One region of the Bradyrhizobium sp. SZCCHNR1015 genome, then DNA from elsewhere that is predicted to be linked to it. Evidence: predicted binding sites of a transcription regulator. Region 1 holds the regulator's gene; each other region holds the start of a gene.
What was found. The regulator LexA, encoded in region 1, represses DNA repair genes until DNA is damaged. The targets are predictions, from matches to a motif close to TGTTCNNNNTGTGTTCNG.

Region 1 (7,250 bases):
TGATGTCCCGGAGAGTCCAGCGGAGGTGGATCGCCCTCTCGAGCGCGAGATCGGCGAAGGGGTCGTCAATACCTTTAGCGTCCATACCCCGATAAGCGCGTGCGACGCGAAAAGTTCCAAGCCAGGTGCGCGTGCAGAAAGCCAGGATTCCCGTTCCGTTCTGCTAGGCGGCCTCGCGCAGCTTCCGATAGCCTTCCCGTCCGGTCGGGTCACGGGTGGTGTTGGCAATGGCGGAGCCGGTCAGGCCGCCAGCAGGACGTCCAGGAGGGCGGCGCGGGATCGCGGGCGTGATGGCCGACGTCTGGCCGCCGCGGGGCGCGCTGGCCGGCGGCTGGCCCGCGATCCGGCCCGGCGCGTCATCGGCGTTCGCCGCGCGCCTCAAGATCTGGGCGGCCGAGGAGGCCGGCGCGGGGCGGCTGCTGCCCTGGGTGCCGGTGGCATTCGGGGCCGGCATCGCGCTGTATTTCACCGCCGATCACGAGCCTGTGCTCTGGATCGCCGCCATCACGGCGGCGCTCCTCTGCCTCGTCGCCATCATGATGCGGCGGCATCGGCTGTTTCCGGCTGCCGTGATGATCGCGGCGGCGGCGTGCGGCTTTGCCGCCGCGACCATCAAGACCGCGCGGGTGGCGCATCCGGTGCTGGCGCGGCCGCTGTATTCGGTGGCGCTGTCCGGCTTCGTCGAGGCGCGCGACATCCGCGAGCGCAGCGACCGCATCGTGCTGCGCGTCACCGCGATGGAGAGCCCGCGCAACGCGATCACGCTGGCGCGGGTGCGGCTCGCGGTGCGCAAGGGCGCGGCGCCCGAGGTCGGCAGCTTCGTGCAGCTCAAGGCGCGGCTGCTGCCGCCCATGGCCCCGGTGCGGCCGGGCTCCTACGATTTCGCGCGCGACATGTTCTTCCAGGGCATCGGCGCCTCCGGCTTCGTGATGGGCGCGATCACGACGGCGCCGCCGCCGCAGGCCGCCGGCTTCGGCCTGGGCTATGCGGCGGCCATGCAGGGCCTGCGCGATGCGATCGATGCGCGCATCCGCGGCCGGCTGTCGGGCGACGAGCGGGCGATTGCCACCGCGCTGCTGACAGGCCGGCGCGACGCCATCACGCCCGATGTCAACGACGCGATGTTCATTTCCGGCCTCGGCCATGTGCTGTCGATCTCAGGCTATCACATGGCGGTCGTGGCCGGCGTCGTGTTCTTCGCCGTGCGCGCGCTGCTGGCGCTGATCCCCGGCCTTACCGTCAGCCACCCGATCAAGAAATGGGCGGCGGCCGCGGCGCTGGTCGCGGCGGCGTTCTATCTGTTGCTCTCAGGCGCGGAGGTCGCGACCCAGAGATCGTTCTTCATGACGGCCGTGGTGCTGATCGCGGTCATGGTCGACCGCCGCGCCGTCACTTTCCGCACGCTCGCGGTCGCGGCGATGATCGTGCTGATCGCAGCCCCCGAGGCGCTGGCGCATCCGAGCTTCCAGATGTCGTTCGCGGCAACGCTCGGCCTGGTCGCGCTGGTGCAGTTCGGCCTGCCCAGGCTGTTCGCGACGCCGGACAGCTCCACGACGCAGCGCGTCGCGCTGTGGGGCGGGCGCGAGCTCGCGATGCTGCTGCTGGCCTCGCTGATCGCCGGGCTCGCGACCACGCCCTATGCCGCCTTCCATTTTCATCGCGTGACGCCCTATGGCGTGCTCGCCAATCTCGCGGCGATGCCGGTGGTCTCGGCGCTGGTGATGCCGGCCGGCCTGATGGGCTTGCTGGCGGCGCCGTTCGGCCTGGATGGCGTCTGGTGGTCGCTGATGGGCCTCGGCATCGACTGGATGATCGCGGTGACGCGCTGGGTGGCGGCGCTGCCGGGCGCGGTCGGGCGCATCCCGGCCTTCGGCATCGGCCCGCTGATCCTGGCCAGCCTGGGCGTCATCCTGATCGGCCTGCTGCGCACACCGCTGCGCTGGTTGGGCGCCATGGGGCTTTTGGCCGCCACCGCCTGGGCGGCCGCGACGCCGCTGCCCGACGTCCTGGTCGCCGGCGATGGGCGCGCGGTGGCGGTGCGCGGCCGTGACGGACGCCTGCATGTGATGCGCGCCGGCAAGGATGTGTTCGCCACCAAGGAGTGGCTCGCGGCCGACGCCGATGCCCGGCTGCCGGCGGACGCCTCGCTCGCCGATGGCGTCTCCTGCGACGAGGCGGGCTGCGTGGTCGCGATGGCCGACGGCCGCTTCGCCGCCATGACCTTGCGCGCTGAGGCGCTCGCCGACGATTGCGCCCGTGTCGCGCTGATCGTCACCGCGCGCGCCGCGCCGTCATCCTGCGCGGCGGCCGTGATCGATCGCGAGCGGCTGCGGCAGCAGGGCGCCTTGTTGCTGGTGCAGCAGGGCAAAGGCTTGGCCGTGACGCCGACGCGTGCCGGCGGCACCGACCGCCCATGGTGGCCGGCGCCCGCCGAGGCCGGCGAGTTCGACACGACGCTGACGCCGCGTGCGCCGGCCGCGCGGCTTCAGGACGCGACGCCGCCGGAGACGGAGCAGGGCGAGCAGGATTGAGCGCCGGGCAGCTCGAAGGTGCCGAGATGATACTCGGTGTCGTCTGGTCCATCGAACAGCGAGGGCCCTTCGACCAGCGTGAACGCAGCGCCCGGATAGCGTTGCCAGATGGCGACGTCATCAGCCGTGACCGTCAGCCATCCGAACGCAAGCATGTAGCGGCCGGGCTCGGTGATCCGTCCGGCCTTGTTCCAATCGATCTTGTTGACCACGGCGGCAAGCTCCCCCGGCAAACAATGCCGGCCGAGGGATGTCGTTCCTATCCGATGCGATGCCGGACGTTCGCCCGAGAGGACTTTGCGCTTGCAGAACCCAAGTCTACCAAGTCTCCCACCTTCGAAAGCGCGCTCACGACCGACAGAAATGCCGACGCGCAGACCCTCAGGTGATGCTGATGCGGCGAATCGGTGTGGCCTGCGACGTCGGCACGTCCTCGGCGATGTCCGGGCGGCGCTCTGCCGGCTGCTTGCTGACCGGCAATTGCAGCACGGTGACGCGCTGGCCCTCGCAGAGCTGGGTCACCAGCACGTGGCGGCCGTCGGCGAACTCGATCGCGTCGTGATGGCGATCGGGAATGTGCGTCTCGATGCTGTTGAACTTCGCGACGCGCTCGCGGATCGTCCGGGTCCAGAGCCAGCGGCTGTCGTAGCGGACGTCCTCGGCGAAGGCCAACTCGGTGCCGGGCAGCATGCAGACTGCGACGGTCGGCTCGCTCTCCAACGCGAAGCCGCGGGTGGCGGTGCCACGGAAGGTCATCGAGATCAACGTCTCGCCGACCTTGGCGGGACGGGACGCAACCGCATGGAGGCTGTAGTCACACATCGGATCGCTCCTCGTTGAGAGATAGCCGACCCACGCTCCCCCCGGACAGGCGCAGGCCTCTATCAGAGTGGACATCGATGGTGATGTTAGCGCGCGCTTCGCGGCAATTCTGCGCTGATCTGCATCGCGTGTGCCCGCGGCTGATCACAAGCGTTTGAGCATGCCGCGCTGCACATCATGAAGTGCATTCGCGTGTGACGTATTTGCTGGCCGCTTCCAGCTTGGCTGGCTTCTCGCTCGGCGGCGACAGCGCGTGCGCCCGCCGCCGGTCGACCGATCCCCTTCGCGATCAGTACTTGCGGTACAGCCCGACCAGCTTGCCTTGGATCTTCACCCGGTTCGGCGGCAGGATGCGCACCTCGTAGGCGGTGTTGGCCGGCTCGAGCGCGATCGATGCGCCGCGACGGCGGAAGCGCTTCAAGGTCGCTTCCTCATCGTCGATCAGCGCCACCACGATGTCGCCGGTGTCGGCGGTCTCGTTGCGCTGGATCAGCGCCATGTCACCGTCGAGGATGCCGGCATCGACCATCGAGTCGCCGCGCACCTCGAGCGCATAGTGATCGCCGTTGCCGAGCATGTCCGCAGGCACGCTGATGGTGTGGCTGCGCGTCTGCAGCGCCTCGATCGGGGTACCGGCGGCGATGCGGCCCATCACCGGCACCGCGACAGGGCGCTCGCCATCGTCTAGCGCGGGAGTACTGGTGCGCACCTTGCCGAGATTGCCTTCGATCACCGACGGCGTGAAGCCGCGACGGTTGCCCGCGGCCTGCGACAGCTCGGGCAGCTTGATCACCTCGATCGCGCGGGCGCGATTCGGCAGCCGGCGGATGAAGCCGCGCTCCTCGAGCGCCGTGATCAGGCGATGAATGCCGGACTTCGAACGCAGATCGAGCGCATCCTTCATCTCGTCGAAGGACGGCGGCACGCCGGCTTCCTTGAGCCGCTCGTTGATGAACCGCAGAAGTTCGTACTGTTTGCGCGTCAGCATTTCGACCTGGTCCCCGGTTTGTTGTTGTCCGAGTCCAGGAGCTGCGCCTTGAGCACAAGCCGGCTGAGAGCGCCCTGGAGTCGGACCGTCATCGCGTCGCCCGCAACATACTAAAAACAAATCATGAACGGACACTATATGTTCGATGTGTGTTCCGCAATCCTAAAAATATGATGAACGGACCGGGCTTTACCGGGGAAGCGGCTCAGTTCGGCAGGCGCAGGATCTCGCACGGGCTGCCGGCAGGCGCCTTCGGCGCAAACGCCGGCCGGATCACCAGCGCCTGCGACAGCGCGAGGTTCCCGAGCAGCGACGAATCCTGCTGGCTCACTGGGGTGGCTACCAGCGTGCCGTCGGCGCGCTCCTCGAGCTGCGCCCGCAGATAGTCCTCGCGCGAATCGTTCGCCCCCAACTCGCGGCCGAGCAGGGCGGTCTCGCGCGGCATCACGGCCTCGTCGCGGCCGAGCAGGCGCCGAATCAGCGGCACCATGAACAGGATGGCGCAGACATAGGACGACACCGGATTGCCGGGCAGTCCGATCACCCTGATGTCGCCGAGCCGTCCGTGCATCATCGGCTTGCCCGGCCGCATCGCGATCTTCCAGAACGCCATTTCGACGCCCTCGGCCTCCAGCGCCTGCTTGACTAGGTCGTGATCGCCGACCGAGGCGCCGCCGGTCGTGATCAGGACGTCGGCCTCTGCCGCGCGGGCGCGCCGGATTCCAGCGACCGTCGCCGCCATCGTATCCGCGGCGATGCCGAGATCGATCGGCGTCGCGCCCTCGCTGCGCACCAGCGCCCGCAGCGCGTAGCCGTTGGAATAGACGATCTGCCCCGGGCCGGGCGTCGAGCCCGGCATCACCAGCTCGTCGCCGGTGGCGAGCAGCGCCACCTTCGGCCGCCGCCGCACCGGCAGCGCCGGATGATTCATGCTGGCCGCCAGGGATAGGTCGCGGTCGCTGAGCCGGCGCCCGGCCTTCAGCAGCACCATGCCCTGGTGGAAGTCGACGCCGGCCGGCCGGATGTGCCGGCCTGTGATCGCGGCCTCGGTGATCACGACATGGCCGTCCTCGGCGATCGTGTCCTCCTGGATCACCACCGCGTCGGCGCCTGCGGGGACAACGCCGCCGGTGAAGATCCGCGCCGCCTCGCCGGGCCCGACCACGCGATCGAACGGCCGTCCCGCCGCGACCTCGCCGATCACCTTCAGCCGCGCCTTGGCCTTGGCTGCGTCGGCCGCGCGCACCGCATAGCCATCCATCGCCGACATCGCCTCGGGCGGCTGCGTCCGCAGCGCCGCGAGGTCGCGGGCCAGGATGCGGTGATAGGCCTCGTCCAGCCCGACCATTTCCTCAGCCAGCGGCTCGGTGCCGGCGAGCACCGCGGACAACGCATCGGAGACCGGCATCAGGGCCATGGGATTACCTTCGGACGAAGACGGGCAGATCGACTGAATCGCCTTCTAACCGAACGCGCACGGGGTGGCCAAGAGCCTAAGCCGCTCCCGGCTTTCCGATCGTCTGAAGGTGCGTCGCGTGGCCCGCCGCCTCACGATCGCGCGAGAAACTCTGCAATCATGCCGGGGGGGCAGTCGCGATCTGCTCACGTGCACACGGAGTCCCGACGGAGCTATCCGGCAGCCGCGCGACAGGCGGCGCGCTCGGTGGTGTGCAGGATGTCCGCCACCATGTTCCGCAGCCAGACCGATGCCGCGTCACGATCGAGCTGCAGCGGCCAGACCATCGAGACCGCCGGCAGCCGCAACTTCAACGGCGCCGGACAGAGCGCCAGCCCAAACCGGGGTCCGTAGAGCCTTGCCATCCGGGTCGGGATCGTGGTGATCACCGGTGACGCGGCCACCGTCGCCAGCACGCTGAGGAAATCCGAGGAGGCCGAGACCACGTTGAGCTCGGTCCCGATCTCGTCCAGCGCCGCCTCCAGGCAGCCCTGCAGGCTGTTGGTCAGCGTCACCAGTGCGTGCGGAAGCGACAGATAGGCATCCAGGCCGATCGGTGTTTTCATCGCGATGCGCTTTGGATTGTAGACGCAGCTCAGCGCCTGCTCGAACAGGAACTGGGATCGGTGCCGCAGCGCCACCGCCTCGAAGCAGCCGACGCCGACATCCAAGGCGCCCTCGTCGAGCAGACGATGCACCTCGTTGCGTTCGGTCGGACGGCTGAGAAGCCGCACGCCGGGCGCCGTTCGACGCAGCTCCGCCGTGAGTTCGGGGATCAGCAGCAGCTCGACCTCGCTCGAGAATCCCAAGCGGATGGTGCGCTGCTCGGTCGCTGGGTCGAACTCCGGTGCGGCGTGCAACGCAGCCTGCATCTGGGCCAGCGCCGCCCGAACCGGTCCGGCCAGCACCGCAGCCTTGGGGGTCGGCTGCATGATCGTGCCGACGCGGACGAACAGCTCATCCTGCAGCAGCACGCGAAGCGTCGACAGCGAATGGCTCATCGCCGGCTGCCCCACCTTCAGGCGCGCCGCCGCGCGTGTCACGCTGCGCTCCTGCATCAGCGCGTCGAACGCGACCAGCAGATTGAGGTCGAAGGAGCGAAGATCGAAATGATCGATGGACTGCATGAGTTGGATCGATTTGAGGAATGCATGACCTAATCGTAGATCTCGGCCCAGACAAGATCACCGTTCGGATCGAGGCCGCCAAACATGCAGGACATCACGACCTATCGCGTCGGGGACGCCACCATCAGCAGGATTTTCGAGATCGGTCTCGATGCGGTCGAGGGCGAGTTTCTGTTTCCAGGCGTGGACGCCGCCAGCATTGCCCGCGAACGCGGCCGTTTCGGGCCGGGATCGGTCGATCCGCGCACGGGATCGCTGCGCCTGAGCATCCATAGCTGGCTGGTGCGGACGCCGGAGCGCGTGGTGCTGATCGACACGGCCACCGG
Region 2 (7,250 bases), on a different contig from region 1:
ACGTCTCCGCCTCGCGGAGCCGCGCGGCGCACCAACCAAACACGACATAACAAACAAAGTCGTTGAATCCGGGGAGGATCATCATGTCGCGACGTCTCACAGCGGGCATCGCCGCGCTGTTGCTGCTTGCAGGCTCATCCGCGCAGGCGGACATCAAAGGGAAAGCCATCCGGATTGGCGTGCTCACCGACATGACCGGCATCTTTGCGACCGCGATGGGGCCCGGCTCGGTGGAAGCGGCACGGATGGCCGCAGAGGAATTCGGCGGCAACATCAACGGCAGGCCGATCGAGATCCTTCAGGCGGACCACCAGAACAAGCCGGATATCGCGGTCGCGATCGCCCGGCGCTGGTTCGAACAGGACGGCGTGCAGGCGATCGCGGACGGCGGCAGCTCCGGCGCGGCGCTCGGCGTCCAGGAGCTGGTGCGCAGCAACGGCAGGATCTTCCTCGTCTCGGGGGCCGGCGCCAACCAGCTCACCGACGAGGCGTGCGCGCCGACCTCGGTGCAATGGACGCACGACGCCTATTCGACCGCCACCGCCGTCGTCTCGGGCATCATGCAGACCAGCAAGGAGCCGTGGTTCTTCATCACCGGCGACTATGCGTTCGGCCATTCGGTCGAGGCGACCGCGCGCGCCCGCATCGCCGAGCTCGGCGGCACGGTCGCCGGCAGCGTCAAGGCGCAGCTCGGCACGCCGGATTACGGCTCGTTCCTGTTGCAGGCCCAGGCCTCCGGCGCCAAGATCCTGGCGCTCAACGTCGCCGGCGACAATGCCACCGCCATCAAGCAGGCCGAGGAATTCGGGCTTGCGGCGCAGGGGATCAAGATCGTGCCGATGTCGTTCCAGAACGTCGACATCGAAGCCATCGGCCTCAAGGCGACGCAGGGCGATCTCATCGTCACCAGCTTCTTCGAGGATGCCTCCCCCGCCGCGCGCCGCTTCTCCGACGCGTTCTACGCGCGCCGCAAGGCGATGCCGTCACAGATCCAGGCCGGCGTCTACTCGGCCGTGCGGCACTATCTGCAGGCGGTGAAGGATGCCGACAGCGACGACGGCGCAACGGTGATGGCGAAGATGAAGTCCACGCCGGTCTCGGATGCCTATGCGGACCACGGCCGGATCCGCGACGACCAGCGCATGGTGCACGACCTGTACCTCGTCCAGGTCAAGACCCCCGCTGAATCAAAGGCCCCCTGGGACTTCGTCAAGCTGGTGACGAAGATCGCCCCCGATCAGGCGTTTCGTCCGCTCGACCGCAGCAAGTGCAGCCTCGTGGGCAAGTGAGCAAATGAGCGGTCGAACATGATTCCGGACAAGCAGCGCGCCGTCATCATCACCGCCCCGGGCGGCCCGGAGGTCCTGTCGGAGCGGCAGGACTGGCCGGTCCCGCGCCTCGGACCAGACGACGTCCTGATCGAGGTCGCAGCCGCCGGCATCAACCGACACGACTGCAACCAGCGCGCCGCCGGGCCGTCGCGGGAGCCCAATCCCATACCGGGATTGGAAGCCTCGGGGCGCATCGTGGCCTGCGGCGCCGACGTTTCCCGGGAACGGCTGGGTGAAGCGGTGATCGCGCTGACCGACGGCGGTTCATACGCACAATACGTCGCCACCGATCAGCATCTTGCACTGGACCTGCCGAGCAGCCTCGACTGGATCCAGGGCGCCGCCCTGCCTGAGGCGCTGTTCACGACCTGGTTCAACTTCTTCGAGCTGATGCGCATGGCGCCCGGCGAGACCGCCCTGATTCACGGCGGCAGCAGCGGCGTCGGCACGATCGCGATCCAGCTGCTGCGCGCGCTGGGGCATCCCGTCATGGCCACCGCCGGCACCGCGGAGAAGCGCGCCCTGGCACTCGGGCTCGGCTGCAGCGCCGTGTTCGACTATGCCGATCCCGATCTCGCCGAGCAGATCCGCGCGGCGACGGGGACGCGCGGGGTCGACTGCATCCTCGACACCTCCGCCGGCGCCCACATCGCGCAGGACCTTGCGGCGCTCGCCATGGGTGGACGGATCGCCCAGCTCTCGGCTGGACAGGGCAAGGAGCTGGCGGTGCCGCTGCGCAGCCTGATGGCGCGCCGGGCCAGCATCACCGGCGCGTTCCTGCGGTCGACGTCGCTCGATCTCAAGCGGCGGATCGCGACCGAACTGCGGCAGCGGATCTGGCCTCTTCTCGGAACGGCCATTCGGCCGCACATCGACAGCACCTATCGCCTGTCCGAGGCGGCCGATGCGCATGCCCGCATGGATACGGGCCGGCATATCGGGAAGATCGTGCTTTGCGTCCGCGAATGAGCGACGATCCACGTCGCTGCGCCCATCACGCGCAACGAGCGCCCGCCTACTGCTTCACGCCCGGGATCAGGGCCTTCAGCTTGGCCATGTCCTTGACGTTCATCTTCATCCCGCCGGGCATCACGATGTCCCCGGGCTTCTGGTCGGGCTTGCAGGCGCCGAGCCATCTGGCCTCGATCGTCATCGCGGTGTCCTTCACCCCGGTGCCGGCTGCGCCGCCCGTGACGCGCGACATCGTCTTCACCGTATAGGCCGAGTTGAAATCGCCCGTGATGTCGGCATGCGACGTCGTATTGATGCCGCCGAAATTGCAGACCGAATCGGAGACGTAGCCGGTCGCGGTCTTCTGGATGTCCTGCTTGGAGCAGACCTGCTGCGCCATCGGAGAGGCGAAGTTGTTCATCTCCTTGTCGGTGGCCGCGTCGGTGCAGTGCTGAATCGTCGCCTCCGGCAGCTGACCACCGGATCTGATCATCTTCAGCTCCCACAGGCCGGCCTTGCGCACCGGCAGGTCGACGGCCCGAGCCTCATGGCTCGCGGTCACGCCCAGAAGGCAGCAGGCCAACAGCCCGATTGCGATGCGTGTGCAGGTCATGTGCCCCCGTGCCGGCTCGTTGATCGATGCCAGAGCGAATGCCGCCAAAAGATGGCAATTAGGAGAACGGCAGTTGATGGAAGGTCAGTAGAGCGTCCGCAGCGGCCGCTGCGCCGAGCCGTACGGTACCCAGCGGCAGGAGAACGAGACGTAGCCGCCGTAGCGCGCATCGACGGCGCCGAACTTCGCGACCTTGCCGTAGGAGGCGCAGTGGTCGACCGCGAGCTGGCGCGCATCCGTGGTCTGGGCCAGCTGATAGGCGATGATGCCGCCGGTGTCATTGCCCTTGAAGGGCGGCACCACGTCGGCCTGGGCGGACGCGGCAACCAGAACCATCCCAGCGGCCACGAGGCCTGCAGTCTTCACGAATCCGGCCATCAGCGTCCGCATTGCATTCTCCTCGATCTGGCCTGCCATTCTAAAGGTCCCGTGCGGTCAAGAAAAGAACACCGGCCCCGGGTTAACAGGACTAATCGTGGAGTGTTGCCGCGTTGCACTTGACCTCCTGTGGCCACCGCGGCACGGTCCACGCTCCCGGATCAGCCTTGCGGACGGCCCATGCGCGACTTCAGCTCAGCTTTCAAGACGTTCGGTGCCGCATGCGGCGCGCTGCTCGCGTTCGCGACCGCGCCGGCCCAGGCGGCCAACCCGCTCGAGATGAACTTCTGGCTGTCCGGCCCGAAATATGACGGCCGGGTCGCGCCTTGCGAGGCGGCCATTCCGACCATCGTCTCGCGATTCCAGGACAAGGAGAGCACCTTCTGGAATTCCTCGCTGACGATTACCGGCGTCGCCAATGTCCATGAGATCGCCTTCCGGCCCTGGCAGTCCGACAACATCCCGCGCCGCTTCTGCACCGGCAGCGTGATGATCAGCGACGGCAAGGCGCGCACCGTCAACTTCTCGATCATCGAGGATGGCGGCTTCGCCGGCTATGACCAGGGCGTCGAGTTCTGCGTCGTCGGCCTCGATCGCAACTGGGCCTTCAATCCGGCCTGCCGCGCCGCCAAGCCCTGATTCGCCTTTCCCGGCGCATCGCCCGCTCGCGCGAGCGGCCAGCTGACCAATGGCTGCCTCGGGGCAGCCATTTTTGTTCTTGAAATGTTCCCGCGCGCTGGTAGGCTCCTGGCATTGTCCGGGGAGTATGCCATGTTCGATTGCCTGCGCCGACCTGCCGTCCTGTTGTCCAGAACGATCGCCTGCTTTGCCCTCTTGCTCGGTGTGCTCGCGGCTGGCTCCGCCGCGGCGCAGGACCGGCGCCAGAATGCGCCGGGCGCGTTCGACTTCTACGTTCTCTCGCTGTCGTGGTCGCCCTCGTACTGTGCCGAGGCGGAGGAGCGCGGCGGCCGCGGCAGCCGGTCCCAACAGTGCACCGGCCGGCCCTACTCGTTCGTCGTGCACGGGCTGTGGCCGCAATACGAGAACGGCTACCCCGAATATTGCGAGCAGCCGGCGCCGCGCCTGCCGCGCAACATCATGACCTCGATGCTCGACCTGATGCCGGCGCCGGGCCTGATCTACAACGAGTGGGACAAGCACGGCACCTGCGCCGGCATGTCGGCGAAGGCCTATTTCGAAGCCATCCGCAAGGCGCGGGCCGCCATCAAGATCCCGCCGGAATTTCTCGATCTCGCGGAAGCCAAGACAGTGGCGCCGGCGGCGGTTGAGGAAGCCTTCATCAAGGCCAACCCCAAGCTCACGACATCGGGCATTGCCGTCACCTGCAATCGCACCCGGCTGAGCGAGGTCCGGATCTGCCTGTCGAAGGACCTCGAGTTTCGCAATTGCGACGAGATCGACCGGCAGGCCTGCCGGCGCGACGAGGTCAACATGCCGCCGGTCCGCGGCGGCTAGCGACTGCGAATCGGGCGACCGCAGCGCGTCGGCCTGCGGCGCCTGTTGCGGCGGCGATGATCCGCGGCTCTCCGAAAGGGCATGCGGCGCATCGACGGGGTACCCTTTTGACGCGGAACGGCGTAACCGGGACGGCATGAACTACCGACACGCCTTTCACGCCGGCGGCTTCGCCGACGTCATCAAGCACATCGTGCTGACGCGCATCCTGGTCTACCTCCAGGAGAAGCCCGCTGCGTTCCGGGTGATCGACACCCATGCCGGCGCTGGCCTGTACGATCTCACCGGCGACGAGGCGACCCGCAGCGGCGAGTTCCTCACCGGCATTGCCCGCCTGCTGCAGGCGCGGCTGTCGGATCAGGTCTATGCGCTGGTCCAGCCCTATCTGGATATCGTCCGATCGTTCAATCCGACGGCCGAGCTCGTCGCCTATCCCGGCTCGCCGCTGATCGCGCGCGCGCTGCTGCGGCCGCAGGACCGCATGACCCTGTGCGAGCTGGCGCCGATCCCCCGCAAGCAGCTGATCGATCAGTTGCGCCGCGACACCCAGGCCCGCGTCGTCGATCTCGACGGCTGGGTCGCCCTGCCCGCCTTCGTGCCGCCGAACGAGCGCCGGGGCGTGGTGCTGATCGATCCGGCGTTCGAGGCGAAGGATGAGTTCGAGCGGCTCGCCGACCGCTTTGCCGCGGCCTTCGCGAAGTGGACCACCGGTATCTACGTGCTTTGGTATCCCGCCAAGAGCCGGCGCGCGACGGAAGAGCTGAGCGATCGCGTCGCGGCGCTCGCGGCCGCGGCCAAGCCGCCCGGCAAGGTGCTGCGGATCGAGTTCAGTGTTGCGCCGCAAATCGAAGGCGAGGCGCTGACCTCGACCGGACTGCTGATCGTCAACCCGCCCTGGACATTGCATGACGAGCTGAAGCTCATCCTGCAGGAACTGCAGAAGCCGCTCGGCCAGGGCGGCGCGGCGCGCTTCCGAATCGAATTCCCCAAAGCTTGAAACGGCTACTGGTCGAAAAGCCGTAGTCAATCGGCGCGGAACCGTATTATTGTGTCCGATTGTAAGACTGGCTTTACGTTCCGCTTCCGCGAATGGTTGCGGCGGGGTGATCAAGGCCTAACAAGATCCGGCGATCCGGCGCGGCGAGCGCTGGGCGTTAAGGTGGCCAACGCTTTCCGATCAAAGTGATGTCCGGTCGGACGCTGCGCAGGGCGCGCAGTGGAGGAAGCATTGCGGGGGAGGAGTTTCCCGATGGCCATGACTGGGACGGTCAAGTTCTTCAACGGTGAACGCGGCTACGGCTTCATCAAGCCGGACGACGGTGGACGCGACGTGTTCGTGCACATCACGGCGGTGGAGCGCGCGGGCCTGAAGGACCTGACCGAAGGACAGCGGATCAGCTTCGAGGTCGAGCCGGACAAGAAGGGCAAGGGCCCGAAAGCGGTGAACCTGGTGCTATCGTCTTAGGACGAGCCCGCCTGGCGGTCATTCACGCGCCGGCGTGAGTGCAACCGGAGGCGCCTCGACGCCACCTCTTCGTTGGTTTGGAAGCTGTCGGCAGCGCCTGTGTGCGTGCACAGCATTGCCGGCTCGTACGTGCAGGCCGCGCGCGATAATGCACGATTGCACGGAGGGCTCCGACAAAAAAATCCCGGCCGCGCGAGCGGCCGGGAGGTTGTCGTTGGACGTTTCTTCTTCCTATTCCCTCGTTGCCATCAGAAGTGGAAGTTGATGCCTGCGCGCACAATTCCAAACCGATAGTCGTTCTTCGCCCCCGTGATCACGAAATTGCTGCTGTCGAGATCGACGTAGAGATACTCGATCTTCGCGGTCCAATTCTGCGCCAGGCCGAATTCGGTGCCGGCACCGAGCGTCCAGCCGACCGTGGTGTGCGATTCCGAAAGACCGAAGGTCTCGGCGCGCAGGCCGCCAAAGGCGAGGCCGCCGGTGCCGTAGAACAGGATGTTGTTGAAGGCGTAGCCGGCGCGGCCGCGCAAGGTGCCGAACCACGGGTTGGAGAACTTCCACGGCGCGAAGGTGTCGTTGGCGCCGGTCAGGTTGATGTCGCCCTCGGCGCCGAACACCCAAGGGCCGTTCTGCCAATTGTAGCCCGCGGTCAGGCCGCCGGTGAGGCCGGACGGCTTGGTCGGGTTGTTGCCGACGGTGCCCCACTCATAGCCCAGCGTGCCGCCGAGATAGGGGCCGGCCCAGCTGTAGGCGTTGAGGGGCTGGTTGACGGTGTAGGGCGCGCCGCGCCCGTAGCCGAGGTCCGCCGCCTGCGCCGAGACCGATCCGAGAGCCGCCGCGCCCAAGCCCGCCGCGGCGGCAGCACCGACCAAGAACCTGTTCATCGCTCACTCCACGCCACTCGCCGTCACCCGCCGGAGCATGCGCCGCGCGACTGTGCTGCGCGGGCCGGCGTGGTTACGGAACTCTCGCTTCTTTCGTGAGCATTTATCGAGAGTTTTAGGTTAAGCCGTTGTTAAGCCGGGTTACCCGGCCA
Region 3 (7,250 bases), on a different contig from region 1:
CGCGCGGCGCAGGCCGTTCGCCTCCTCCGGCGAGAACTTTGCCGCCTCGATCGCGATCCGCATCGCCTGCTCCTGGAACAAAGGCACGCCGAGCGTCTTGTGCAGCACCTTGTAGAGTTCGTCCGCCGGGCCGTGATCGGGCGACGGCGACGGATAGGTCACCTTTTCCTGATTGTTCCGACGTCGCAGATACGGATGCACCATATCGCCCTGGATCGGCCCGGGCCGGACGATCGCAACCTCGATCACGAGGTCGTAGAAGGTGCGCGGCTTCAGCCGCGGCAGCATGTTCATCTGCGCCCGGCTCTCGACCTGGAACACGCCGAGCGACTCGCCCTTGCACAGCATGTCGTAGACTCTGGAATCCTCCCGCGGCACCGACGCCAGATCGTGATGAATATGCTTATGCTGCTCGATCAGCGCAAAGCTCTTGCGGATGCAGGTCAGCATGCCCAGCGCGAGCACGTCGACCTTCATCATGCTGAGCGCATCGACGTCGTCCTTGTCCCATTCGATGAAGGTGCGGTCGTCCATCGCGGCATTGCCGATCGGCACGTAGCTGTCGAGCCGATCCTGCGTCAGCACGTAGCCGCCGACATGCTGAGACAGATGGCGCGGAAAGGTGATCAGCTCCCCCGCCAGCTCCACCGCGCGACGGATCATCGGGTTGGCGGGATCGAGCCCGGCCTGGCGCACCTGCATGTCCGACAGGCCGTCGCCCCAACTGCCCCACACGGTGTCGGCGAGCACGGAGGTGACGTCTTCGGTCAGGCCGAGCGCCTTGCCGACGTCGCGGATGGCGCTGCGCGGGCGATAATGGATGACGGTGGCGATGATCGCCGCACGGTGGCGGCCGTAGCGGCGATAGACATATTGCATCACCTCCTCGCGCCGCGAATGCTCGAAATCGACGTCGATATCCGGCGGCTCCAGCCGCTCCTTGGAGATGAAGCGCTCGAACAGCAGATCGATCTTGGTTGGATCGACCGAGGTGATGCCGAGCACGTAGCACACGGCCGAATTCGCCGCGGAGCCGCGGCCCTGGCACAGGATGCCCTGGCTGCGGGCATAGCGGACGATGTCGTGGACGGTGAGGAAGTAATGCGCGTAGTTGAGCTCGGCGATCAGCGCCAGCTCCTTGTCGAGAACAGCGCGCAGCTTGTCATCGAGATGGTCGCCGAAACAGGTCTTGGCGCCGGCCCAGGTCAAATCCTGCAGATGCCCCTGCGCGGTCTTGCCGGGAGGCACCGGCTCGTCCGGATATTGGTATTTGAGCTGGTCGAGCGAGAAGACGATGCGGTCGGTGAAACGGATGGTCTCGGTCACAGCGTCGGGGTGGTCACGGAACAGCCGCGCCATTTCGTGGCCCGGCTTGAGATGGCGCTCGGCATTGGCCTGGAGCCTTCGGCCGATGGTCTCGATCGAGGCTTTCTCGCGGATGCAGGTGAGCACATCCTGCAGCATGCGCTGCTGCGGATGATGATAGAGGACGTCGTTGGTGGCGATCAGCGGCACTTTGCTGGACGCCGCAAGGCGCGCGAGCCGCGCCAGCCGGCGGCGGTCGTCGCCACGATACAGCAGGCTGCCGGCCAGCCACACGCCTTCGGCGGGGCTGTCTTTCAGCCGTGCCAGGATTTTGCCGAGCACAGCCTCGTCGAAGCGATGCGGCGGCATCAGCACCACGAGCTGGCCTTCGATGAACTCGAACAGATCCTCGAAACTCAGGCGGCAGTCGCCCTTGGCGACCTTGTCGAGATCGCTGCCGCGCTTGCCGCGGGTGAGCAGTTGGCACAGCCGGCCGTAGGCGGCGCGGTCGCGCGGATAGACCAGGATGTCCGGCGTGCCGCAGGTGAACACCAGCCGCGCGCCGTAGAGCAGCTTCGGCTTGCAGCTCAGCCGGTCGCTACTCAGCTCGCTATAGGCGCGGACGATGCCGGCGAGCGTGTTGTGGTCGGCGATGCCGATGGCGGTGAGGCGATACTCGGCGGCCTGATGCACATAGTCCTGCGGATGCGAGCCGCCGTGCAGGAAGGAAAAATTGGTGGTGATGCCGATCTCGGCATAGGGGATGGAGGTCATGGCGGAGGCGCTCGTGCTGGAATAGCGGCGGCCCTGCACCCCCAGTCGTCATGCCCGGGCTTGTCCCGGGCATCCACGTCGCTCCCAGGATGCCGAACGACGTGGATGGCCGGGACAAGCCCGGCCATGACGGAGTCAATAATTGAGCGGGTCGCTGGTCGCGACAGCCCCATATCCTCATATGGAATGGACCTGCCCCTCATGCGAACAGCCCGTGCATGTACCAGGCGGGCTGCATCGGCAAACCGTTCTCCGGCTGCTCGAGCTCGCGGTCATACAGACCGTCGCGGTAGAGCCAGAAGCGCAGGCCGTGCTCGTCCTCGACGCGGAAATAGTCACGCGTGAGGCCCCGCCCGTCCGGCCGCCACCATTCCATCGCGATGCGCTCCGGGCCTTCGGCGCGCACCACCGCATGCGCGGCACGACGCCAGACGAAGCGCGCGGGCGGGCCGTCGGGCACACCGGCGATCACTTGAATCGCCTCGGGACGCGCGAACAGCCGCAAGGGCCGCAGCGGCGGCTCGCCTTCGCTGCGCTCCGGCCAGTCGGCAACATTCGAAGCCGCCAGATGCTGCTGCGCCGGCAGCGGCAGCGCCGCGCGTTCCGGAATATGCGTGTCCACCGGCAGATGCACGACCACACGCTTGCCGCCGATGCGCGCGGCGATGCGGTCGATCAAGGCCGACAGTTCGTCATTGTCATGGACATGGGCATCGAGATCGCGCTGCTGCTGCACCACGATCTCGCTGCGGCTGGCCGACAGCCGGATCATGTCGAAGCCGAAGCCGGGATCGAGCGGATCGTTCAGCGCCTCGAGCCGTTCGCGAAACAGCCGGTCGATGACGGCGGCCTCGGTGACCGGCTGGCCGGTGTCGACCGCGATGACGCGCACCAGCCCATCGGTGCGGAAGAAGCAGGCCTCCAGCCGCCGCGCGCCCTTGCCCTGCTGCGCCATCGCCGCCACCAGCATCGCGGCCAGGCTGGAGAGGCTGGCCGCGATCACGGTGTCGGTCGCGACCGGCTCGGCGAAGCGCTTGTCGACGATGTAGTCCGGCGGGACTTTGCGCGGGCTGATCGGCGCATCGGCCTCGCCCAGCGCCTGCGCCAGCACACGGGTGAAAGCGGCGCCGAACCGCGCGGTGATCTCGTTGCGGCCGCGCGCGGCGACGTCGCCGATCGTCTTCAAGCCGGCGCGGCGCAGGCCGAGCGTGATCGCCTCGCTGCCGCCCAGCGCGGCCACCGGCAGCGGCGCCACCGCAGTCGCCTCCTCGCCATCAGGCACGATGCGGCCGTGCACCTGCCGGTTCAGCGTCCGCGCGCAGACGGCGTTGGAGGCGATCGCCGCCGACACAATGAGGCCGTGCGCGGTCAGCGCGTCGCAGACCGACCGCATCAGTCTGGCTTCGCCGCCGAACAGATGCACGCAGCCGGTGATGTCGAGCAAAAGCCCATGCGGGGGATCGAGCGCCACCAGCGGCGTGAAGCGGTCGCACCAGTCGGCGATGCCCTCCAGCATCTTTGCATCAGCCGCCAAATCCGCCTCGTGCACGACGAGATCGGGACAGACCGCGCGGGCATTCGCCAAGGGCTGGCCGAGGCTGACGCCGTGACGCGCCGCCGCCTCGTCCAACGAATGGATCAGCAGCATATTGGCATCCTTGAGGACGACGGCCTGCGGAAGGCCATCATGCGGATCGGCGGCGCGGCTGCGCTTGATGCGATCGATGGGCAGGCGCGGCAGCCACAAGCTGAGGATCCGCCGCCGGTTCATTGAAACGGCATGCATCGGGGGTCCACTCCATGATCCATCGTCCGGTCTGGCCGTGACGGTTGCGAATGAGCTCGGCATCGAGGCGCGGCGCGCCCCACGCCATCCAGGGCGCCGAGGGCAGCGACGGCGCGGTGCGGACGATCCAGCGCGTCTCGGCGGTCGAGGGCTCGGGCGTGGCCGCGATGCGCAGCATGAGCGCCGTCACCCCGGACTCCTGCGCCGCCAGGGTCAGCTTGCGGCTGGCGACGAGATCGAGCTTTTGCGTCTCGCCCCACACCTCCAGCATCACACCGCCCAGCGCATCGCAGGCGAGCGCGTCGGCGGCGGTGCGCAGGGCGTGATCGAGATCGGGCGCGCGCACGATCACGATCCGACGCGGATCGAGGCCGAGCTCGGCGAGCCCGCTCATCGACAGCGCGCCCATCTCGCGCTCGGCGAAATCCTGCCGGATCCAGATCAGCGGCCGGCGCGCGGCGACACGCGCGGCAAGCCCGCACAGAAAACCGGTCGCGGCCGCCGCCTGGCGGCCGGTCTCGGCGAACACCTCATGCAGCGCGCCGGTGGCGAGCCCACCCTGCAGCACCGCATCGGCCGCGTCATGGCCGAGCGCGACCCGGCGCAAATCATGTGCGCCATCTCCCGCCTCGAGACGGGCAATGCGGCCGCGCAGACGCGCGAGCGTATCCATGCGTGCGCCGGTCATCCGTCGCCGCTCCTCTTCAATCCATCGTGCGGGCGCTGCCGTTCTCAAGTGAAGCAGGCAGTTGAACCCGCGACGACCCTCTTTGTTCATGATACGTTCTAATATAAAGCTAACGCCTTCGAGAGAGTCAATCGGGATTGCCCCGGATACGATTCAACGAATGGAATCAAAGGGATTCAAAGGTATGGAGCTGCTCCGCAAGCTGGAGATCCTGGCCGATGCCGCCAAGTACGACGCGTCCTGCGCCTCCAGCGGTACTGAGATGCGGGATTCCCGCGACGGCAAGGGTCTCGGCTCGACCGCGCCCGGCATGGGCATCTGCCATTCCTATGCGCCGGACGGACGCTGCATCTCGCTGCTCAAGGTTCTGCTGACCAATGCCTGCAACTACGACTGCCTGTATTGCGTCAACCGCGCCTCCTCCAACGTGCCGCGCGCCCGCTTCACGGTCGACGAGGTGGTGAAGCTCACCATCGACTTCTATCGCCGCAACTACATCGAGGGGCTATTCCTGTCGTCGGGCATCATCCGCAGCCCGGACTACACGATGGAGCAGGTCGTGAGCGTCGCGCGCAAGCTGCGCGAGGAGCATCGCTTCCGCGGCTACATCCATCTGAAGACGATTCCCGAAGCCGACGAGGCGCTGATCGCGGAAGCCGGCCGCTACGCCGACCGGCTCAGCATCAACATCGAGACGCCGCTGGAAGAGAGCCTGACGCAGCTCGCGCCGGAGAAGGACCAGCGCGCGATCCGCCGCACCATGGGCCGTCTCAGGCTGAAGCTCGACGAGACGGCGGAAGCCAAGAAGACGGTGCGCCGGGCGAAGCCGCCGCGCTTTGCGCCGGCCGGCCAGAGCACGCAGATGATCGTCGGCGCCGACGCGGCCAACGACCGCGTCATCCTGTCGACCTCGGCCAATCTCTACGGCGCCTACAAGCTCAAGCGCGTGTATTACTCCGCCTTCAGCCCGATCCCCGATGCCAGCCGCGCGCTGCCGCTGCAGGCCCCGCCTCTGGTGCGCGAGCACCGGCTGTACCAGGCCGACTGGCTGATGCGGTTCTACGGCTTCGACGCCGACGAGATCGTCGAGGAGAACGAGGGCATGCTGCCGCTCGACATCGACCCCAAGCTTGCCTGGGCGCTGCGCCACCGCGACCGCTTCCCGCTCGACATCAACACCGCAAGCCACGAGGAGCTGCTGCGCGTACCCGGCTTCGGCACCCGCACCGTGCAGCGCATCCTCGCGACCCGGCGCACCACCACGATCCGCCTTGCGGATCTCGCCCGGCTCAACGTCGTCCGGAACAAGGCGCTGCCGTTCATCGTTCTCTCCGACCACCGGCCGTCTCCGTCTTTGCTCGACGGTGCCAGCCTCAGAGCCCGGCTGCGGCCGAAACCGCAGCAGCTGGGATTTGGATTTTGACGGAAGCCGTCATCGCGAGCGCAGCGACGCGATCCAGGGGCGACACGACGACTCTGGATTGCTTCGTCCTCGCAATGACGTGAGGAGACAAATGCACGTCGTAACCCTCGACAGCGACACCGATTTCGACGGCTGGCGCCGGGCGGCGCGGGCGCTGGCGATGAACGACGTCAGGCCGGCGGATGTCACCTGGCGCGTCAAGGGCGCGGCGCCCGATCTGTTCGACGACCATGCTGACACCCAGCTGCCCGAGGTGCCCAAGGGCGCGTTTTCGGTGCCGGCGAGCTTCATGGAGCTTGCTGAAAGCGCGATCCTGCACAGCGACCCCAGCCGCTTCACCCTGCTCTACCGGCTGCTGTGGCGTCTGCGGACCAACCACGATCTCATGGACATCGCCACCGATCCCGACGTCGCGCAGGCCAATGCGCTGGCGCGCGCGGTGCGCCGCGACGTCCACAAGATGCACGCCTTCGTCCGTTTCCGCGAGGTCGGCCGCGAGCGCGAGTCACGCTACGTCGCCTGGTTCGAGCCGGAGCATCACATCGTCGAGCGCGCCGCGCCGTTCTTCGCCCGGCGCTTCGCCGACATGCCCTGGTCGATCCTCACCCCGGAAATCTGCGCGCATTGGGACGGCAGCCACGTCTCGTTCACGCCGGGTGTGAGCAAGGCCGAAGCGCCGTCGGAAGACCGCCTCGAAGAGGTGTGGCTGCGCTATTATGCCAGCATTTTCAATCCGGCACGGCTCAAAGTGAAGGCAATGGAAAAGGAGATGCCGAAGAAATATTGGCAGAACCTGCCCGAGGCCAAGCTGATCCAGCCGCTGATCGCGGCTGCCGCCCGGCGCACCACCGAGATGATCGCCGAACCTGGCACCGAACCGCACAAGCCACAGAAGCGCGTCGAGGAGACCGCGATGACCCGCAAGCCGAAAGCCCACGCGCATGCTGCTGCTGAGACCTCACGTGATGTTGTCGCCGCCGACCTTGAGACCTTGCGTGAAGAAGCCGCGTCCTGCCGCGCCTGCCCGCTGTGGAAGGATGCGACCCAGACCGTGTTCGGGGAAGGTCCTGAGCATGCGCCGCTGATGCTGGTCGGCGAGCAGCCGGGCGACAAGGAGGATCTGGCCGGCCATCCGTTCGTCGGCCCGGCGGGACAGATGCTCGACCGTGCGCTCGCAGAGGCTGGCATCGACCGGTCCAAGGTCTACGTCACCAATGCGGTGAAGCATTTCAAGTTCGTGCCGCGCGGCAAGATCCGGCTGCACCAGAAGCCGG

Region 2: a site for LexA is predicted at 3,987-4,004, ahead of QX128_RS05355 (ribonuclease T2). Genes of this name have one in related genera too.
Region 3: a site for LexA is predicted at 4,637-4,654, ahead of QX128_RS24840 (putative DNA modification/repair radical SAM protein). Genes of this name have one in related genera too.

Annotation. Positions count from the first base shown of each region.
Region 1 is NZ_JAUEYW010000005.1:2,266-9,515, reverse strand. It holds gene QX128_RS10100 (hypothetical protein) at 1-85, opposite strand, end outside; gene QX128_RS10095 (ComEC/Rec2 family competence protein) at 228-2,531, shown strand; gene QX128_RS10090 (hypothetical protein) at 2,486-2,743, opposite strand; gene QX128_RS10085 (hypothetical protein) at 2,913-3,353, opposite strand; gene lexA (transcriptional repressor LexA) at 3,643-4,341, opposite strand; gene glp (gephyrin-like molybdotransferase Glp) at 4,547-5,758, opposite strand; gene QX128_RS10070 (LysR family transcriptional regulator) at 5,971-6,924, opposite strand; gene QX128_RS10065 (MBL fold metallo-hydrolase) at 7,009-7,250, shown strand, end outside.
Region 2 is NZ_JAUEYW010000002.1:356,862-364,111, reverse strand. It holds gene QX128_RS05385 (fumarylacetoacetate hydrolase family protein) at 1-1, shown strand, start outside; gene QX128_RS05380 (ABC transporter substrate-binding protein) at 84-1,289, shown strand; gene QX128_RS05375 (NAD(P)H-quinone oxidoreductase) at 1,308-2,300, shown strand; gene QX128_RS05370 (DUF3617 domain-containing protein) at 2,347-2,895, opposite strand; gene QX128_RS05365 (hypothetical protein) at 2,980-3,285, opposite strand; gene QX128_RS05360 (hypothetical protein) at 3,454-3,912, shown strand; gene QX128_RS05355 (ribonuclease T2) at 4,045-4,749, shown strand; gene QX128_RS05350 (23S rRNA (adenine(2030)-N(6))-methyltransferase RlmJ) at 4,886-5,746, shown strand; gene QX128_RS05345 (cold-shock protein) at 5,999-6,214, shown strand; gene QX128_RS05340 (porin family protein) at 6,463-7,098, opposite strand.
Region 3 is NZ_JAUEYW010000015.1:82,957-90,206, reverse strand. It holds gene QX128_RS24855 (error-prone DNA polymerase) at 1-2,079, opposite strand, end outside; gene QX128_RS24850 (DNA polymerase Y family protein) at 2,279-3,865, opposite strand; gene QX128_RS24845 (DNA repair protein) at 3,765-4,553, opposite strand; gene QX128_RS24840 (putative DNA modification/repair radical SAM protein) at 4,738-5,976, shown strand; gene QX128_RS24835 (UdgX family uracil-DNA binding protein) at 6,068-7,250, shown strand, end outside.